DNA from 3 places in the Streptomyces albireticuli genome. Region 3 is predicted to be linked to each of the others. Evidence: riboswitches for the same ligand, from Rfam matches in the RefSeq annotation. Region 3 holds a riboswitch; each other region holds the start of a gene.
The links. Region 3 has a riboswitch for cyclic di-AMP ahead of SMD11_RS08630 (M23 family metallopeptidase). Riboswitches for the same ligand answer to the same signal wherever they lie in the genome.
Positions count from the first base shown of each region.

Region 1 (6,593 bases), 4.7 Mb from region 3:
GCGGCGCCCGTCGTGCCGCTGGAAGTAGTCCCGCAGGGCCGCGAGCTGGGGCGGTGCGACACCCGGGGCGAGGACGCCGAGGCGGATCTGCGGGTGCGCGAGGCGGGCGAGCTCGAAGGCGCGGACGAGGGCGCCGGGGTCCTCGGGGGCGGGTGCCGCGGCGGCGAAGTCGGTCCACCAGACGGGCTTGTCGCCGTCGCGGTACGCGCGCATCGCCTCGGCCACGGCCGGGAAGTTGGCCACCTGCCCGATGCCGGGGGGCGCCCCGGGGTCCTGGCGGGGGCGGAGGGCCAGCACGTCGAAGTGGTCGCGGGCGCCCGCGGCGTAGACGTCACGGACGAAGCGGTGGTCGGTGTGGCGGGGGCCGCCGAGCACCACCACGGCCCCGGGGTGTCCCGCCTTCAGGCCGGCCGAGCAGGCGCGCAGGAGGGCGGCGTAGCGCGCGGCCCGCTCGCCGGGATCGGTGACGCCGGTGGTGCCGGGGAGGTTGGGCTCGTGCCACACCTCCCAGGCGCGGACGCGGTCGCCGTAGGTGGAGCCCAGCCATTCCGCCCAGGGGCGGACGGCCTCGGGGTCCTCGGGGAAGCGCGCGGCGGGGTCGCGGGAGGCGGCGCCGGGGCGTGCCCAGGCCGGTGAGTCGTGGAGAGTGACGAGGACGCCGAAGCCGCGCTCCGCCGCCGCGTCGAGCACGGCGCCGAGGCGTCTGTTGTAGGGGTGGCCGGCGCGCGCCCGGCCGCGCCTGCGCTCGCTCTTGGGCCAGGACACGTCCACGCGGACGAGGCCGACCCCGTAGGCGCGCAGGGTGTCGAGGTGACGGTGGAAGGCGGACCGCGGCCGGCCGCCGCGCCAGTAGCCCCTGCCGGTCCCGGGGAAGCGTGCCCCGAGCGCGGGCGGCAGGGGATCGGCCGCGAGAGCCGGTGCGCCCGTGGGGGTGGTCGTGGCGAGAGCCGCTCCGGCGGCCGAGACGACGAAGGTACGGCGACGCATGCGGAGCAGCCTGGCACCGGCGGCCGCCGGTTCCGGCGCTCCGGAGCGGGTGTCACCCGTACAGGTGGAACGGGCGGGAGCGTGAAGCCCGTCGCGGGCGCGCGGAGCGCGGGCGCGGGGGCCCGGCCCGCCGGGCGCCGGTCGCCGTGACGGCCGCGCCGGCCCCCAAGAGCGGGCAAAGAGAGCGTCTCGCCGACGCCAAGGGGAGCGACTACCGGACAGGAGCGGTCCGGCCCGTCCGCTCACCGGTGGGCGAACCTCTTTACGCGTCCCTCCTGTTGACAGGGGTCACTCGCCCTTCCGTCCGTGGGGACGGAAGGGCGAGTGAGCCGTCCGGGCGCGCGACCGGATGTCGCCCTTGAACGCCGCCCGGCCCTCTGGTGACACTGAGGTCAATTGACATGGACGCGACCATTTCATCGGCCGTCGCGCCGTGCCCCCACCTCACGCACGACCTCCACGCCCGACATCGATGTCGGGCACTCCCCCACAGGAGGCACGAGTGAACCGTTCCCGCACCCCTGCCCGCCGCGCGGCCCTGGCCGCCGCTGCCGCCACCGTCCTGACCGCGACCGCGCTCACCCTGCCGAGCGCCCACGCCTCCCCCGGCCCGGCCACGCTCTCCGCCGGGAGCGCGGGCCGGCTCGCGCGGGACCTCACCGCGAGCCTGCCGGCGGCGGACACGGCCGGCGCGTACTACGACGCCGCGGCCCGCACCCTGGTCGTCGGCGTCCTCGACCGGGCGACCGCCGCGAAGGTCCGCGCCGCCGGGGCCGAGGCCCGGCTCGTCCGGCACTCGGCCACCGAGCTCGCGGCGGCCCGGAGCACCCTGAAGGAGCGCGCCGCGATACCCGGCACCGCCTGGTCGGTCGACCCGCGCCGCAACAAGGTCGTGGTCACCGCCGACAGCACGGTCGGGGGCGCCCGGCTGGCCCGGCTGGAGAAGGTCGTCGCGGGCCTGGGCGACAGGGCCGCGCTCAGAAGGACGTCCGGGACCTTCCGCCCGTACCTCATGGGCGGCGACGCCATCTGGGGCAGCGGGGTGCGCTGCTCGCTCGGCTTCAACATCACCAAGGGCGGGAAGCCGTACTTCCTCACCGCCGGACACTGCGGCAACGCCTCGGCGCAGTGGTCCGCCACCCAGGGCGGCCCCGTGATCGGGGTGACCGAGCAGTCGTCCTTCCCCGGCCACGACTACGCCCTCGTGCGCTACACCGCCTCCGTCGCCCACCCCAGCGCCGTCAATCTGTACAACGGCGGGAGCCAGCAGATCACCCGGGCCGCGGAGGCGACGGTCGGCGAGCCGGTGCGGCGCAGCGGCAGCACCACCGGCGTCAGCGGCGGCGAGGTGACCGGCCTCGACGCGACCGTCAACTACGAGGAGGGCCAGGTCGACGGTCTGATCGACACCACGGTCTGCGCCGAGCCGGGCGACAGCGGCGGCGCGCTCTTCGACGGCGGGACCGCGCTCGGGCTCACCTCGGGCGGCAGCGGTGACTGCTCGTCCGGCGGCGAGACGTTCTTCCAGCCGGTGACGGACGCCCTCCGGGCCTTCGGGGCACAGCTCCCGTGACCCCTCGGGGCTCCGTGCCGCCCCGGGGAACGGGCGCGGCCCCCGGCGCTCCTCACGGAGAGCCGGGGGCCGCGCCGTGGCGTGGCACCGTACGGGCCGTCAGTTGACGCGGCCGTACCAGACGCCGCTGCTCCAGATCTTCTCCATGCGGACGGACGCGCCCGGCTTGGGCGAGTGCCAGATCTTGTTGTCGCCGGCGTAGATGCCCACGTGGTAGACGTTGCTGCCGGAGTGGAAGAAGACGAGGTCGCCGACCTGGCGGGAGCCCGCCGAGAGGTGACGGGTCTTGTTGTACTGCTGGGCGGCGGTGCGCGGGAGCGTCTTGCCGGCCTTCTTGAAGGAGTAGAGCGTCAGGCCCGAGCAGTCGAACCGGTTGGGGCCGGCCGCGCCGTACTGGTAGGGCGAGCCCTTCTTGGAGGCCGCGACCTTCACGGCGGTCTGACCGGGCGTCGCGGCCTGGGCCTCGGATCCCACACCGGGCAGGAGCATCGACGCGGTCACGGTGGCCGCGGTGAGGACGGACGCGGCCACGGCCCGGGACTTGAGCGCCGGTATGCCAGGAATCGCAGACATGACAAAACCCTTCGTCATCCGCCTGCGAAAGATGACCTGTCGGGTTCGGGCTGTCGAAGTTGCCCGGTCACCTGAGTGACTTCACCCCAAGGACCACCGCCATCGTGGTCCGCCGTGCTTGGGTCTCCCGCTCCTGCCGATCCTTTTCGATCTGTCCGCACCCGGTACGGCGGCAGGACTCGGCGTCCGCCCGGGTCGCCCGCCTCGGTGACGGGATCTTGTGTTCGATCCAAGATCCTGCATCACGGAATGCCGGAATCCGGCGCCGGGAGGGGTTTCTGTGAACTTCTTCACTTCACGGCCATTCAGGGAACCGGGGTATGTTTTCGCACCACACGGACCTCGTAAATCCTTTTCTCGCAAGGAAGTTGCCGAGATGCCCGGAGACCGAAATCGCGTCACCCGACGCACCCCGGAGCCGGTATCCGCAGAAGGGTCCGGCGTCTTTGCGACAGAAACCCGGGACGGCCCCCGTGCGCGGTTCGCCGGGAGGGCGCGGGGGTAGCGATACGGCATGCTCACCCTAGGGATCGAGGAGGAGTATCTTCTGCTCGACCCGGCCACCGCGCTGCCCGTACCGATGGCAGAACAGGTCTGTGCGGCGGTGGACCTGGAGCCGGTCGTCCACGAGCGGGAGATTCAGCCGGAACTGTTGCAGGCCCAAGTGGAAGTTGCCACTCCGGTCTGCTCGGATCTGGCGGAGGCGAGCAGGCATCTGCTGCGGCTGCGTCACGCGGTGAGTTCCGCCGCGAAGCGCACCGGGTGCCGCATCGCCGCGAGCGGGACCGCGCCGCGAGCCGGGCTGGCCCCCGTGCCCGTGACGCGCAGTCCCCGCTATCTGGCCATGCACTCCGTGGCACCGCAGCTCGTCGACGAGCAGCTGGTCAACGGGATGCATGTGCATGTCGCCATCCCCGACCGGGAGGTGGGCGTAGGCGTACTCAACCGCGTCCGGCCCTGGCTGCCCGTCCTGGTGGCCATGGCCGCGAACTCCCCCATGTGGCACGGCCAGGACACCGGCTTCGCCAGCTGGCGCACGGTGGTCTACAGCCGCTGGCCGGTCAGCGGCCCGCCCCCGCACTTCACCGATCTCGCCGACTACGAAGAGCGAATCCAGGCGCTGTTCGTCGCCGGCGCGATCACCGACCGGGGGCAGCTCTACTGGCAGGCGAGGCTGTCCGACCGCTACCCCACGATCGAGGTCCGCTGTCTGGACGTCCAGCTGCGGGTCGACGACGCCGTCATGTTCGCCGGGATCGTCCGGGCCCTGGTGGCCACGGCCATCCGGGACGAGAAGACGGGCCCGCTGCTCACCCCCTGCACCCCCGAGCTGCTCAACGCCTCGAACTGGCACGCGGCGCGGTACGGGCTGGACGGCGTGCTGGTGGACCCCGAGGGCAGGCGCCGGGGCGCCGACGCCGTGGTCCTCACCCTTCTCACCCACATAGGACAGGCCCTGGAGGAGTCGGGCGACACCCGGCAGGTGAGCTCCCTGGTCCACCGGCTGCTGCGCCGAGGCACCCCGGCGGACCGGCAACGGCGCGTCCTGGCGTCGGACGGCATCAGGGCGCTCACGGATCTGATCACCGAGCCGTGAGCCGGGCCCGGCGGGCCCGCGCGCACGGGGCTCAGTAGTGCGGATCCTCCTCGATCCGCCCGCCCAGCGCGCGGGCGGTGGCCGGGAGCTCGCGCAGCCGGGTGGTCAGCAGCAGGGCCGCGAGGCCCAGATAGACATAGGTCAGGACGAGGCGCGCGGACTCACCGGGCAGCGCGAACTGCACGGCGAAGAGCACGAAGAGGCAGCCGGCCTGCCACCGCGCGAACCGCAGGTCCAGCAGGACCACGACGGCCAGGACCGTCTGGGCCGCCGTCAGCGCGACCTCGTCCACCTGCCTCGTCACCAGCGGGAGCGCGGCCCCGCCGCCACCGGCGGCGTGGGCCAGGGGCAGGCAGCCCACCAGCAGCGTCCACTGGTTGACCTTGCTGGACAGCAGAGCGCCGAGGCCGTCGCCGGCCCGCAGCCGCCAGGCGAAGACGACGGCGACGAGCAGCTCCGGCGCCTCCGAGGCCAGCGGGGCGAGCCACTGCACCAGCACGAAGCGGTCGATGCCCAGCGAGGCCCCCGCCTCGACCAGGCCGTCGGCGAACGGCTCGGCGCAGGCGAAGACGACGGCCGCCGCGCCGGCGAAGAGCGTCGCCGTGGTCACCCGGCGGGTGGTCCGCGGCAGCGCGGCCAGCCGGGCCGGCACCCCGATCAGCTCCTCCATCTCCCCCGAGGAGCACTTGCCGATGCGGTACAGGTAGTAGCCGTACCAGGGGATCAGCACGAGCGGCACGTACCAGGCGATCTCCCGGGTGAGCGGCATCACGAAGGCGAGCACGGCGGCCACCGCGAGGAAGGCCACGTCGATCCGGCGGTGCGGTTCGAGGGTGATGCCGACCGGCGGCGCGCCCCGGCGGCGCAGGGCGAGCGCCGCGGCGAGGGCGACGAGCGGCCAGCCGACGCCCACGAGGAGCCGGTTGGCGCCGGTCATGTTGGCCGCGGCGTAGGCGGCGTAGGACGGGTCCGACCCCGCGGCGTAGGCGAAGTAGAGGTCCACGGCGTATTCCGGCAGGACCGCGATGAAGGCCAGCAGGGCGAGGGCGAGCGCTCCGGCCATGTCGGCGCGGGCGGTCTCGGCGGCCCACATCAGCAGGAGCGCCGCGGAGAGCACGCCCAGCCCGAAGACGGCCACCGCCCAGCCGGGCGCGAGTCCGGTCCCGCTCAGCCGCACGGCGACGGCGGGCAGCGCGCCGGCACAGGCGGCGCCGATCCGTACGGCGGCCGCCGCGGCCGACGGCACCGCGGTCCGCCGCTCCTCGTCGCCCATACCGCGGATCTATCAGCAGACGGTGCGGGAGGGACGGGGACAGCCCGGCGCGGGTTCCCGCGCCGCCCGTTCGGCCGAGACCGGCACCCCTCGCGCCCCGTGGTCCATAACGTCGCGCGGGGCAGCTGGCGGCGGATGTTCCCCGTCCGCTGCCGGCCCGGACGGTCGGTCAGCGAACGAATGCGGTGCTCCCTTCGCCGCCGTCCCGGCCGGGTCGACGCTGATCAGGTCAGCGGCACCCCCGTGACTGCTGACCCGTACGTAGATCATGCAGCAAGGATGCGATCATTTCTGTCGAGAACTTTTCATTGGAAAAATTCTCCTATGAAATCGGCTTCCTCTGCGGTGCCGGTCGTGATATTAGGGGTGCACCGTGGACAAGGAAGCACTACAGGATCTGCTGCGGGGCCGGCGGGCCCGGATAGCCCCGGAGGACCACGGCCTGGCCCGGCCCTCGCGGCAGGGGCGGCGCGCGCCGGGGCTGACGCAGAGCCAGATCGACCAGCTGCTCCACCGCACCTACGGCACGTTCAACCGGCTGGAGACGGGCGCGTACCCCAACCCGCCCGAGGAGCTGCTGCGCGACGTGG
Region 1 is NZ_CP021744.1:6,762,498-6,769,090, reverse strand. It holds gene SMD11_RS29310 (hypothetical protein) at 1-987, opposite strand, end outside; gene SMD11_RS29305 (S1 family peptidase) at 1,490-2,560, shown strand; gene SMD11_RS29300 (C40 family peptidase) at 2,660-3,133, opposite strand; cyclic di-AMP (ydaO/yuaA leader) riboswitch at 3,137-3,315, opposite strand; gene SMD11_RS29295 (carboxylate-amine ligase) at 3,648-4,730, shown strand; gene SMD11_RS29290 (sodium:proton exchanger) at 4,762-6,003, opposite strand; gene SMD11_RS29285 (helix-turn-helix domain-containing protein) at 6,377-6,593, shown strand, end outside.
Region 1: another riboswitch for cyclic di-AMP. It lies ahead of SMD11_RS29300 (C40 family peptidase); the one in region 3 lies ahead of SMD11_RS08630 (M23 family metallopeptidase).

Region 2 (6,593 bases), 4.6 Mb from region 3:
CCCACGGGCCCGCCGAGACCGATGCGCAGGGCGCGGCGGGTGCCGTCGGGGCGGTGGGGGTCGGCGGCGCTGTAGGTGTGCCGGTGGGGGAAGGCGTCGGCGTGGTCGAGGTGCACGGGGGTCTCCCAGGGGTCGGGTGAGGTGGGTGGGATCGGGGCCGGGGTCGCGGACGGGAGGGGCCGGGTGTCCGCCGCGTACGCCCGCTACGAGGCGAAGAGCCGTACCGGCCAGGCCGCGTGCTGCTCCGCCATGAGGTCCAGGAGCGGCGCCGAGGCCGCCGGGAGGGCGTCCGGGCCCTCACTCAGGGCCCGCCGCGCGGCCTCGGCGGCCCGGGCCGCCACATGATCGAGTTCGGGCGCGAGGCGGGCCAGCACGGCCGTCGCGTCGAACGGGTCGAGGCCGAGCAGCCGTACGGCCGCCGTGGTGGCGCCGCTGACCGTCTCGTGGCCGGCGGCGAGGGCGGCGTCCGGCGGCCCCAGGCCCGCGGCGCGCGCGGCGAGGCCGAGGACGACCGGCTGGTGGGCGCCGCGCGGCCGGGCGGCGGCCAGGGCGTCCAGTTCGGGCGACGGCCAGGTGGCGCGGGCGGCGCGCATCAGCTGGCGGCCGAGCCTGCGGGCCGCGGTCCGCAGGGCGGGCGCGGGGGTGCGGGCGTCGGCGGCGTCGTCCAGGCCGAGCGGGTCGGCGCCGGCGGCCGCCGCGGCGGCGAGGGCCGCCGCCGTCAGCCCGGCCGTGTGCAGGCGCCCCCGGCAGAACTCCTCCAGCGTCCGGGCGTCGTGGATCCGCCCGGCCCGGACGGCCGCCTCGGCGCCGCCGGAGTGCGCGTGGCCGCCGGCGGGGAACCGGCCGTCGGCGAGGACGAGCAGCGCGGCGCGGGCCCCGGCGGACGCGGAAGCCGGTGCCGGTACGGGCACGGGTACGGGTACGGGTACGGCCGCCGGCGCGGGCGCGCCGTACAGGACGCCGTGAGGAAGACCCATCAGTCCCCCATCAGAAGAGGAAGTAGCGCTGGGCCATGGGCAGTTCCGCCACGGGGTGCGGGTCGACGGGATCGCCGTCGATGGAGACGGTGAAGGTGTCGGGGTCCACCTCGACGCGCGGCCGGGCGTCGTTGTTGCGCATGTCCGCCTTGGTGAGGCCGCGGGTGCTGCGTATGGGGACGAACCGCTTGCCGAGGCCGAGCCGCTCGGGCAGGCCGTCGTCCAGGGCCCACTGGGTGGTGAAGTTCAGCGAGTTGGCGGCCGGGGCCCTGCCGAGGGCGCCGAACATGGGGCGCGGCAGCACCGGCTGCGGGGTGGGGATCGAGGCGTTGGCGTCGCCCATCTGCGCGTACGCGATCTGCCCGCCCTTGAGCACCAGCAGGGGGCGGACGCCGAAGAAGGCCGGTTCCCACAGCACGAGGTCGGCGAGCTTGCCGGACTCGACGGAGCCGATCTCGTGGTCGAGGCCCTGGGCGACGGCCGGGTTGATGGTGTACTTGGCGACGTAGCGGCGCGCCCGCCTGTTGTCGGCCGGCCCGTCGCCCGGGAGCGCGCCGCGCCGCCGCTTCATGACGTGGGCGGTCTGCCAGGTGCGCAGCACGACCTCGCCGATGCGGCCCATGGCCTGCGAGTCGGAGGAGATGATCGAGATGGCGCCGAGGTCGTGCAGGATGTCCTCGGCGGCGATGGTGCCGGGCCGGATGCGGGACTCGGCGAAGGCGAGGTCCTCGGGGACGGCCGGGTTGAGGTGGTGGCAGACCATCAGCATGTCGAGGTGTTCGTCGACGGTGTTGACGGTGTGCGGGCGGGTCGGGTTGGTCGAGCTGGGCAGGACGTTGGCCGCGGAGACGACCGTGATGATGTCGGGCGCGTGCCCACCGCCCGCGCCCTCGGTGTGGTACGCGTGGATGGAGCGGCCTGCTATGGCGGCGAGGGTGTCGCCGACGAAGCCCGCCTCGTTGAGGGTGTCGGTGTGGATGGCGAGCTGGGCGCCGCTCTCCTCGCACACGGCCAGACAGGCGTCGATCACGGCCGGGGTCGCGCCCCAGTCCTCGTGGATCTTGAAGCCGACGGCCCCGGCGCGCAGTTGGGCGCGCATGGAGTCGTACGAGACGGTGTTGCCCTTGCCGAGGAGGCCGATGTTGACGGGGTACCCCTCCATCGCCTCGAACATCCGGGCGAGGTGCCAGGAGCCCGGGGTGACGGTGGTGGCCTTGCTGCCCTCGGCGGGGCCCGTGCCGCCGCCGACGAGCGTGGTGACGCCGGAGGCGAGGGCCTCGTCGGCGAGCTGCGGGCAGATGAAGTGGACATGGGCGTCGACGGCGCCCGCGGTGAGGATCCGGCCGTTGCCCGCGATGACCTCGGTCTCGGGGCCGATGACGAGGTCGGGGTGGACGCCGTCCATGGTGTCGGGGTTGCCGGCCTTGCCGATGCCGGTGATCCGGCCGTCGCGGATGCCGATGTCGGCCTTGACGACGCCCCAGTGGTCGAGGACGACGGCGCCGGTGACGACCGTGTCGGGGGCGCCCTCGGCGCGGGTGACGCGGGACTGGCCCATCGACTCCCGGATCACCTTGCCGCCGCCGAAGACCGCCTCGTCGCCGGCGTGGCCGGGGCCGCCGCTGCGGTCCTCCTCGATCTCGACGAACAGATCGGTGTCGGCGAGCCGGATCCGGTCGCCGGTGGTCGGCCCGTAGAGCTCTCCGTAGGCGGCGCGGCCGAGCTCAGTCATCGAGCGGCCCCCCGCACTCGCCGCGCAGCCCTTCGACGACGCGCTTGCCGCCGATGGGCACGAGCTCGACCTCGACGGGGATGCCGGGCTCGAAGCGCACGGCGGTGCCGGCGGCGACGGAGAGCCGCTTGCCGTGCGCGGCGGCACGGTCGAAGACCAGGCCGGGGTTGGCCTCGGCGAAGTGGTAGTGGGAGCCGACCTGGACGGGCCGGTCGGCGGCGTTGAGGACGGTGAGCCGGGTGCGCGGCAGTCCTTCGTTGAGGCGTACGGGCGCGTCGGCGGCCAGGATCTCGCCGGGAATCATCGCGGTGCCCCCGTCAGCCGATGGGGTCGTGGACGGTGACGAGCTTGGTGCCGTCCGGGAAGGTGGCCTCGACCTGCACCTCGTGGATCATCTCCGGGATGCCCGCCATGACCTGGGCCCGGGTGAGCACCTTGCGGCCGGAGGACATCAGCTCGGCCACGGTACGTCCGTCGCGGGCGCCTTCGAGGACGTGGACGGTGATGAGGGCCACCGCCTCCGGGTGGTTGAGGAGCAGCCCCCGGGCACGGCGCTTGTCCGCCACGTCGGCGGCCACATGGAGGAGCAGGCGTTCCTGCTCATGCGGGGAGAGTTGCATGGGTCCACCTCACTGACGAACCGGGGTCCCGGCCGAACGCACCAGGGGCACAGTCGAGTTCAACACACTGTTGACCTGGGGTTCTTCTTCCGGTGACCAGGGATTGCAGATTAGGGCGGAACCTTTTCCAACGCGTTAACTGACCCTTTGCACATCCATGGCCAGAGCTATCCCGCCCGCCCCGGTCCGGCGGAACGCCCCACGGAGCCGGCGCGGACACGGGACACTCTCACCCCACCCCTCTCCCCCGCCCGTCCCGCCCCGGGCGGAAGCGAAGTGATCGGCTGCCGTCTGCAACTACGGGATCTCCTGGGCCGGATCAACTCCGCACGCGCGCATGACACGTACGGCCGTCTACGGGCCGCGCAGACCTTGGTCGTCGCCGCCGCGCGGCCGCCGGACGCGCCCGAACCGGCGTTCGCCCGGGGCCGTCGGGAGTGGCGCGCGGTGCGCCCTGACGCGGACGGTGCCGGTGCCGGCCGGGGTGCGACGGGCGCGTCAGGGCGCCGTCCCGCTCACGCTCCCGCCCGCGCCCACGGCACCCGGGTCGGCGGGCGGATAAACACCGCTCCCGCAGACGCCGGACGGTGTCGTAGACGGCGCGCGGTGATCGATTTCAACCGGGCACGCACACCGCGCCGGAGCAGGTGCGACGGCCCGCAGGCCAGGACCTCAACAGGGGAACCCGGACATGATCAAATCGCCGCGTGTCCACCGGAATCACCCAGGAGTGATCAGGCTCACATACCTTTGGTTCCGCTCGGAATCCGTACCAGGGCTGCGCCAAGATCCGGTCGACGACAAGACCCCGCCATCCCGGCGGGGCGGTCCAGGCGGACGCCGAACCCCGCCGCTGTCTGGATGCCGGGTCGACCGAACGCATCGGTGGGGATGGAGGACCCAAGCACGGTGGGACGACCAAGAGTAGTGCGGTCGGCCCTTGGGGTGAAGCCGTTGACACGGCCGGGCAACCTTCGCCTGCCCGAACCCGACAGGTCATCCTTCACAGGCGGCTGACGAAGGGTTGGCACCATGGGCGCGCACAAACGTCCGTCAAAGCTCTCCAAGGCCGGCGCCGCCTCGGCCCTCACGCTCGCCGCCGTCGGCGCCACAGTGCTGGTACCGGGTGGCGCGGCCGACGCGGAAGCCTCGTCCGTCTCGACCCAAGCGCTGAGCATCGCGGCCTCGAAACAGGGCTCCCCCTACCAGTGGGGCGCGACCGGCCCCCACCGCTTCGACTGCTCGGGCCTGACGCTCTACTCCTTCAAGCGGGTCGGGAAGTCCCTGCCCCGCACCGCCGCCCAGCAGTACAACGGGACCAGCCACATCCCGCGCGCCGCCCGGGAACGCGGCGACCTCGTGTTCTTCGTCTCCGGCCGGGGGATCTACCACGTCGGGATATACGCGGGGAACGGCAAGATCTGGCACGCTCCCAAGACCGGCACCGTCGTCCGCCTGGAGCGGATCTGGACGAACAACGTCCTTTACGGCCGGGTGAACTGACCGACGACGGCCCCGCCCCGGCCCGCCCGGCGACCAGGCGTCGCCCCGGCCCCCGCGCGCCACGCGGGGGCCGGCCCCGGCGGGGCGGGGCCTCGCCCCGCGCCGCGGGGCTCAGCGCTCGGCGACGACCGACGCCGTCCAGGGCAGCGAGATCCAGACCGTCTTGCCGCCGTCCGAGGTCGGGGTGAAGAACAGCCTCCCGCCGTACTCCGCGGTGAGACAGCGGATGATGACCAGACCGCGGCCGTTGTCCTGCTGGACGGCCGCGGGCAGCCGGCGCGGGTAGCGCGGATGGCTGTCGGTGACGCCGATGCGCAGCTGCTGCTCCTGGTCGAGCCGGATGTCGACGGTGAAGGTCGGCGACTGGCCGCGGGTGTGCTGAACGGCGTTGGTGGCGAGCTCCGAGACGATCAGCCGTACGGTCTCCGCGGTTTCCGTGCCACCCGGCAGCCCCCAGTCCGCGAGCACACCCGCCACATAGCGGCGGGCCGTGGAGACCGAGGCGGGAGCGCTCGGCAGAGTGACGGTGGCTTCTTGATGGTCTGCCATGACCTGTCCCTTTCCCACCGAGACCGGGCTCCGACGCATCGCGTAGCGACGATTGCCGAAAGTGGAGAGCGGTTCTCGGACGGCTCTTCGCGACAGAGTGCCACTGATAACAGCAGTGATGGGAGCGATCCACCGAGATATGCATATATCTGTCGCCCGAAGCGGTGAACTCTGGGCCGGAAGACCGGATTTGGACGGCACACTGGTCTATCGACACCGACGTGACGTGTTCACCCCGTTCACCTCATTCACCTCGGGCGGTAGGGAGGGCAGATGCGATACGGACCCGCGGTACGCCGCCGCAAACTCGGTGCGGAGCTGCGCCGCCAGCGCGAGCTCGCCGGGCTGACGAGCCTGGAGGCCGCGCGTGCGGTGGGCTGGCACCAGTCGAAGGTCAGCCGGATCGAGACAGGCAGCAGCGGGGTGAAGTCCGCGGACGTCGCCCTGTTGCTGGACGCCTACGGAGTGACGGACCCCGAGCTGCGCGCCCTGCTGGGGGCGCTGTGCGGTGCCGGGTCGGCCGATGCCGAAGGCGCCCGCCGGGGCTGGTGGTACGCCTACCGCAATCTGCTGCCGTCCGCCTATCTGGACTTCATCAGCCTGGAGTCGGAGGCCTCGCGGTTACGGACCCTGGAGACCACGGTGGTGCCGGGGCTGTTGCAGACTCCCGCCTACGCCCGTGCCGTCACCCGCGCCGCCCTCCACGACCCACCGCCGGAACAGGTGGAGGAACTGGTGCGGGTGCGCATGGCGCGGCAGTCGGTGCTGCGGGGCAGGCAGCCGCTGGAGCTGTGCGCGGTGCTGGACGAAGCGGTGCTGCGCCATGAAGTGGGCGGACGGCAGGTGATGGCCGGGCAGTTGCGGCACCTGGTGGAGACGGGGGCGCAGCGGCATGTGCGGCTGCATGTCCTGCCGTTCACCAGTGGTGGCCATCTCGGCATCACCGGACCTTTTGTTATCTTCTCATTTCCGCGCATTGCTGATCTGGATGTGGTTGTTCTCGACCACTTGACGAGTAGCCTCTACTTGGAGCGGAAAGAAGACCTCCGGGCGTACGCCACGGCATTCACCACGCTTCAGGCGCACGCCCTCTCGCACGAGAAGTCGTTGGAATTCATCGCCGGGATCAACGACGGCGCGTAAGGAGGCACCATGTCCGCAATGCCTCGGTACGTTCCCTCTACACCGACCCTGGGCGCCGCAGCGTGGCGG
Region 2 is NZ_CP021744.1:6,632,951-6,639,543, reverse strand. It holds gene ureG (urease accessory protein UreG) at 1-116, opposite strand, end outside; gene SMD11_RS28820 (urease accessory protein UreF) at 204-977, opposite strand; gene SMD11_RS28815 (urease subunit alpha) at 988-2,709, opposite strand; gene SMD11_RS28810 (urease subunit beta) at 2,702-3,013, opposite strand; gene SMD11_RS28805 (urease subunit gamma) at 3,027-3,329, opposite strand; cyclic di-AMP (ydaO/yuaA leader) riboswitch at 4,158-4,357, shown strand; gene SMD11_RS28800 (C40 family peptidase) at 4,362-4,832, shown strand; gene SMD11_RS28795 (ATP-binding protein) at 4,944-5,381, opposite strand; gene SMD11_RS28790 (helix-turn-helix domain-containing protein) at 5,655-6,524, shown strand; gene SMD11_RS28785 (DUF397 domain-containing protein) at 6,534-6,593, shown strand, end outside.
Region 2: another riboswitch for cyclic di-AMP. It lies ahead of SMD11_RS28800 (C40 family peptidase); the one in region 3 lies ahead of SMD11_RS08630 (M23 family metallopeptidase).

Region 3 (6,593 bases):
TTCGGGTCCATCCCCGCGCACGACGGCAAGCAGCCCCCGCGCGACGGCACCCTCCCCGACGTGATGGGGCAGGAGCTGCGCGAGGTCGTGCGCGAGGAGGTGCCCTCGCGCGCCCTGATGGCCGCCTACCGGCTGCCGCACGACGGCACCCGTGAGGCCGACGCCGCCGACCTGGCCCTCACCGTCCTCGGCGGCGGCGAGTCCTCCCGGCTGCACAACCGCCTGGTCCGCCGCGACCGCAGCGCCGTCGCCGCAGGCTTCGGGCTGCTCCGGCTCGTGGGCGCGCCCTCGCTCGGCTGGCTGGACGTCAAGGCGTCGGGCGGCGTGGAGGTCCCGGACATCGAGGCCGCCGTCGACGACGAGCTGGCCCGCTTCGCCGCCGAGGGCCCGACCCCGGAGGAGATGGAGCGCGCCCAGGCCCAGCTGGAGCGCGAGTGGCTGGACCGGCTCGCGACCGTCAGCGGCCGCGCCGACGAACTGTGCCGCTTCGCCGTGCTCTTCGGTGACCCGCAGCTCGCCCTGACCGCCGTGCGGCGCGTGCTGGACATCACCCCGGAGGAGGTGCAGGCGGTCGCCAAGGCCCGGCTGCACCCCGGCAACCGCGCCGCGCTGGTGTACGAACCGACCGCCCCCGAGGCCGCCGAGGCCGATGTGACCGCTGAAGAGACGGAGACGGCCCAGTGAGCGACGCCGCGGCCACCATGACCTTCCACCCGCAGCCGCAGCCCGGCGCGCCCACGCCGTGGGCCTTCCCGGCCCCCGAGCGCGGTCAGCTGCCCAACGGCCTGACGGTGCTGCGCTGCCACCGCCCCGGCCAGCAGGTCGTCGCCGTCGAGATCAACCTCGACGCGCCCCTGGAGGCCGAGCCGGCCGGCCTCGACGGCGTCTCCACCATCATGGCGCGCGCCCTCTCCGAGGGCACCGACAAGCTGACGGCCGAGGAGTTCGCCGCCGAGCTGGAGCGCTGCGGCGCCACCCTCGACGCGCACGCCGACCACCCGGGCGTCCGGATCTCCCTGGAGGTCCCGGCCTCCCGGCTGGTCAAGGCGCTGGGTCTGCTCGCCGACGCGCTGCGCGCCCCGGCCTTCCCCGACGGCGAGGTCGAGCGGCTCGTCCGCAACCGCCTGGACGAGATCCCGCACGAGCTGGCCAACCCCGCCCGCCGGGCGGCCATGGCCCTCTCGGCGCAGCTCTTCCCGGCCGACTCGCGGATGTCGCGCCCCCGTCAGGGCACCGAGGAGAGCGTCGAGCGCATCGACGCCGCGTCCGTGCGGGCCTTCTACGAGGCGCACGTCCGCCCCGTCACCACCACCGCCGTTGTCGTCGGCGACTTCACCGGCGTCGACCTGGACGCCGCGCTCGCGGACACCCTCGGCGCCTGGACGGGCTCTCCCGCGGCCCCCCGGCAGGCCCCGCCCATCACGGCGGACGACACGGGCCGTGTGGTCATCGTGGACCGGCCGGGCGCCGTCCAGACCCAGCTGCTCATCGGCCGGATCGGCGCCGACCGGCACGACCGGGTCTGGCCCGCCCAGGTGCTCGGCACCTACTGCCTCGGCGGCACCCTCACCTCCCGCCTGGACCGCGTCCTGCGCGAGGAGAAGGGCTACACCTACGGCGTCCGGGCGTTCGGCCAGGTGCTGCGCTCCACGCCGGACGGCACGGGCGCGGCCATGCTGGCCATCAGCGGCTCGGTGGACACCGCCTCCACCGGCCCGGCCCTCGACGACCTGTGGACCGTGCTGCGCACCCTCGCGGCCGAGGGTCTGACGGACGCCGAGCGCGATGTGGCGGTGCAGAACCTCGTCGGCGTCGCGCCGCTGAAGTACGAGACGGCGGCGGCCGTCGCGGGCACGCTGGCCGACCAGGTCGAGCAGCACCTCCCGGACGACTTCCAGGCCCGGCTCTACGAACGTCTCGCGGCGACGGGCACGGTGGAGGCCACGGCGGCCGCCGTCAACGCCTTCCCGGTCGACCGGCTCGTGACGGTCCTCGTGGGCGACGCCGCGCAGATCGCGGAGCCCGTGAAGGCCCTGGGCATCGGCGAGGTGACGGTCGTCACCGGCTGACGCTTCGTCAGGAAGTGGGGAGGCGCGTGAGGTCGGCGAGACCCACGCGCCTCCCTTATGTCCGATTTAGTGGAGTGGTTGCACGTCTGGCATGTGGCGTACGCCACAAAACGTGAGTTCTGTTTGCCGTTCGAATCGGGCGCCGTTTAGCGTCAGGGCGGTTGTCCGTCAGATGTGAGTCGCATCCGCGGCCCCGGGCAACCATCGCCGAGTCCCCGTACGGCGCGAGCCAGGGGAGCCGGGGACCCACATGTCCCTGGGGTGAATCGGGTCCCTTTCCGGAGGGAGCCGTAGGAGACCTTCCTGCTCCGAACCCGTCAGCTAACCCGGTAGGCGAGAAGGAAGGAAAGGAATAGCCGCACCTATGGCGTTCACTCGTGCCACCGGGAAGCACCGTCGTCCGAGCCGCGCCGTGCGCACCGGCGCGAACATCGCGGGCATAGCCACCCTGACGGCCACCGGCGTCGTCGCCGGCTTCGCCGCCCCCGCGCTCGCCGCCACCACCGACGACGCCCCGCGCGCCGAGGACACCGGCCTCACCCAGGCCATCGTCATCGGTGAGGACACCGCCACCCGCGTGGGCGAGCAGGCCGAGGTCCAGCGCAGCTCCGCCGAGGAGACCAGCGCCCGCCTCCAGGCCGAGGCCGAGGCGAAGAAGCAGGCCGCCGAGACCAAGAAGCTCGCGGACGAGGCCGCCCGCAAGGCCGAGGCCGAGCGCAAGGAGCAGGAGCGCATCGCCCGCGAGGAAGAGCGCAAGAAGCTCAACGCCTACGTGTCGCCGATCGAGGGCTCGTACGTCTCGACCTCGTACAAGGCCTCCAGCGGCCTGTGGTCCTCCGGCAGCCACACCGGCGTCGACTTCCACGCCGAGTCCGGCACGTCGGTCCGCTCCGTCGGCGCGGGCACCGTGGTCGAGGCCGGCTACGGCGGCGCCTACGGCAACAACGTCGTCATCAAGCACAACGACGGCACCTACACCCAGTACGGCCACCTGTCGTCCATCGGCGTCAGCGCCGGCCAGACGGTGACCGCGGGCCAGGAGATCGGCATCTCCGGCGCCACCGGCAACGTCACCGGCCCGCACCTGCACTTCGAGGCCCGCACCGGCCCCTCCTACGGCTCCGACATCGACCCGGTGGAGTACCTGCGCTCGCACGGCGTCGGCATCTGACACCCGCGCGCACCGCGTCGTTCCACGAAGGCCCCGGCCCCCGGCCGGGGCCTTCGTGTTGGCCAAAACATATCGATGAAATCCTCGGCGCCATCGGAAATCGCGGGCCGCTGCAATAGAGTCGTTGACCAGGCGTCAATCGGCCGCGTTTCGCGGGGGTCAATGCGGAGGTTCACCCATGCGGGGCCGTACGTGAACGGCGATGGTAAAGCGGCACCGAACGGCGGCCGCATTTCGGCGCACGCGGTCTGCACGGCGATCCGCGACGACATCGTCACGGGCGTCTTCCCGCCCGGTGGCCGGCTCACCGAGGAGGTCCTCGCCCGCCGGTACGGCGTCTCCCGGGTGCCCGTGCGCGAGGCGCTGCGCACCCTCGCCTCCGAAGGCTTCGTGACCACCCGCAGGCACGCGGGCGCCTGTGTCGCCGAGCCCACCGAGCAGGAGGCGGCCGATCTCATCGAGGTCCGGGCGCTGCTGGAGCCGCTGGGCGCCGCGCGGGCCGCGCAGCGCCGTACGGAGGCGCACCTGAAGGTGCTGCGCGGCCTGGTCAGGCTCGGCCAGGAGCGGGCCCGCGGCGGCCGCACGGGCGAGCTGCGCCCCTTGGACGACTGGTTCGACGAGACGCTCGCCCAGGCGTCCGGCAGCCCCAGCCTCGCGGCCCTGCTCACCCAGCTCCGGCTCAAGATCTCCTGGGTGTACGTGCCGGAGCCGCCGGCCCGGCCGGTGGTGGCCTGGGACACCTGCGCGGCCCTGGTCGACGCCGTCGCGCGCGGGGACGCCGACCGGGCGCGGGCGCTCGCCACGGCCCGCGCCGACCGGGCGCCCGGCGCCTACCGGCTGCGGAGCGCGTCCCGGCCGCGGCACGCCGGGGGCCCGGAGCGGCCGCCGGCGCAAACGGACCGGGAGCACCGGAAACAAACCCCCGGACAAAGCCCGAAACAATCTGTGCACACGGCGAGCGCACGTTCTTAACAATTGGCTGCTATTCCCGCCCGGCGGGAAGGCCGGAATTCCTCCGGCGCGCGCACCGGAAACCGGTGCGGGAAGGAAAGCCCGGGAACGACAGCGGGGCCGCGGCGGCCTCGATCGGCCGCCGCGGCCCCGCCGCGCGCGATTCCCGTGAATCAGACGGTCTCCGGGAGCTCCTCGAGACCCTCGGCGACCAGCTTCGCCAGACGGTCCAGGGCGGCCTCGGCACCCTCGGCGTCGGACGCGAGCACGATCTCCTCGCCACCCTGGGCGCCCAGGCCCAGCACGGCCAGCATAGAGGCGGCGTTGACGGGGTTGCCGTCGGCCTTGGCGATCGTCATCGGGACGCCGGCGGCGGTCGCCGCACGAACGAAGATCGACGCCGGACGGGCGTGGAGGCCCTCGGCCCAGCCGACGTTGACGCGGCGCTCAGCCATGGTGTTGCCCTTCAAGTCGTAAGGAGTTGTCTAGACCAGTGTTGCACAGGGGCGAACGTGCTCCTGGTTCACCCCGGACGGCCCTAGGCGGGTTGTCGGCGCCCGGCCTTACGCTGACCCCATGCAGACGCCGTCCGAGCAGGTGTATCCGGCCCACTGGGAAGCCGACGTGGTGCTGCGCGACGGCGGTACCGCGCACCTCCGCCCCATCACGGCCGACGACGCCGGGCGGCTGGTCAGCTTCTACGAACAGGTCTCGGACGAGTCGAAGTACTACCGCTTCTTCGCCCCCTATCCCCGCCTCTCCGACCGGGACGTGCACCGCTTCACCCATCACGACTACGTCGACCGGGTCGGGCTCGCCGCCACCGTCGGCGGCGAGTTCATCGCCACCGTCCGCTACGACCGGATCGACCCCCGCGGCCTGCCCTCCTCCGGCCCGGCCGACGAGGCGGAGGTCGCCTTCCTGGTCCAGGACGCCCACCAGGGCCGCGGCGTCGCCTCCGCCCTGCTGGAGCACATCGCGGCCGTCGCCCGCGAGCGCTCCATCCGGCGCTTCGCCGCCGAGGTGCTGCCCGCCAACACCAAGATGATCAAGGTGTTCACGGACGCCGGCTACACCCAGAAGCGCAGTTTCGAGGACGGCGTCGTCCGCCTGGAGCTGGACCTGGAGCCCACCGACCGGTCCCTCGCCGTGCAGCGCGCCCGCGAGCAGCGCGCCGAGGCCCGCTCCGTCCACCGCCTGATCGCCCCCGGCTCCGTCGCCGTCGTCGGCACCGGCCGCGAGCCCGGCGGGATGGGCCGGGCCGTGCTGCGCAATCTGCGCGAGGGCGGGTTCACGGGCAGCCTGCACGCGGTCAACCGCGCCTTCCCCGAGGGCGGCTCCGTCCTGGAGCCCGAGGGCGTGCCGGCCCACCGCTCGGTCCTCGACATCCCCGGCCCGGTCGACCTCGCCGTCGTGGCCGTCCCCGCCGAGCAGGTGCCCTCCGTCGTCGCCGAGTGCGGCGAGCACGGCGTCCAGGGCCTCGTCGTCCTCTCCGCCGGCTACGCCGAGAGCGGCGCCGACGGCCGCGACCGGCAGCGCGAGCTGGTCCGCCAGGCCCGCTCGTACGGCATGCGCCTCATCGGGCCCAACGCCTTCGGCCTGATCAACACCGCCCCGGGCGTCCGGCTCAACGCCTCGCTCTCGCCCGAGCTGCCCGCCGCCGGCCGGCTCGGCCTCTTCAGCCAGTCCGGCGCCATCGGCATCGCCCTGCTGTCCGGGCTGCACCGCCGCGCCGCCGGCCTGGTCGGGGTCTCCACCTTCGTCTCCGCCGGCAACCGCGCCGACGTCTCCGGCAACGACTTCCTCCAGTACTGGCACGACGACCCGGACACCGACGTCGTCGTCATGTACCTGGAGTCCATCGGCAACCCCCGCAAGTTCGCCCGGCTCGCCCGGCGCACGGCGGCCCGCAAGCCGGTCGTCGTCGTCAAGGGCGCCCGGCACGGCGGCGCCGCGCCCACCGGGCACGCCGTCCCCACCACCCGCATCCCCGACGCCACCGTCTCCGACCTGCTGCGGCAGGCCGGCGTGATCCGCGTCGACACCGTCACCGAGCTGGCCGACACCGGGCTGCTGCTCGCCTCCCAGCCGCTGCCGGCCGGTCCCCGCGTCGCCATCCTCGGCAATTCCGAGTCCCTCGCCCTCCTCACCTACGACGCCTGCCTGACCGACGGCCTGCGCCCCCAGCCGCCGTACGACCTGTCGACGGCCGCCGAGCCGGAGGACTTCCGCGCCGCCCTGGCCCTGGCCCTCGCGGACGACGAGTGCGACGCCGTCGTCGTCACCGCCATCCCCTGGGTCGGCGAGGCCTCCGCGGCCGACCTCGCGCGGGCGCTGCGCGCCGCGGTGGCCGCCGCCCCGGCGGCGAAGCCGGTGACGGTGGTCCATCTGGAGATCCCGGG
Region 3 is NZ_CP021744.1:2,082,535-2,089,127, reverse strand. It holds gene SMD11_RS08640 (M16 family metallopeptidase) at 1-684, shown strand, start outside; gene SMD11_RS08635 (M16 family metallopeptidase) at 702-2,069, shown strand; cyclic di-AMP (ydaO/yuaA leader) riboswitch at 2,265-2,420, shown strand; gene SMD11_RS08630 (M23 family metallopeptidase) at 2,434-3,240, shown strand; gene SMD11_RS08625 (GntR family transcriptional regulator) at 3,433-4,212, shown strand; gene SMD11_RS08620 (HPr family phosphocarrier protein) at 4,365-4,646, opposite strand; gene SMD11_RS08615 (bifunctional GNAT family N-acetyltransferase/acetate--CoA ligase family protein) at 4,768-6,593, shown strand, end outside.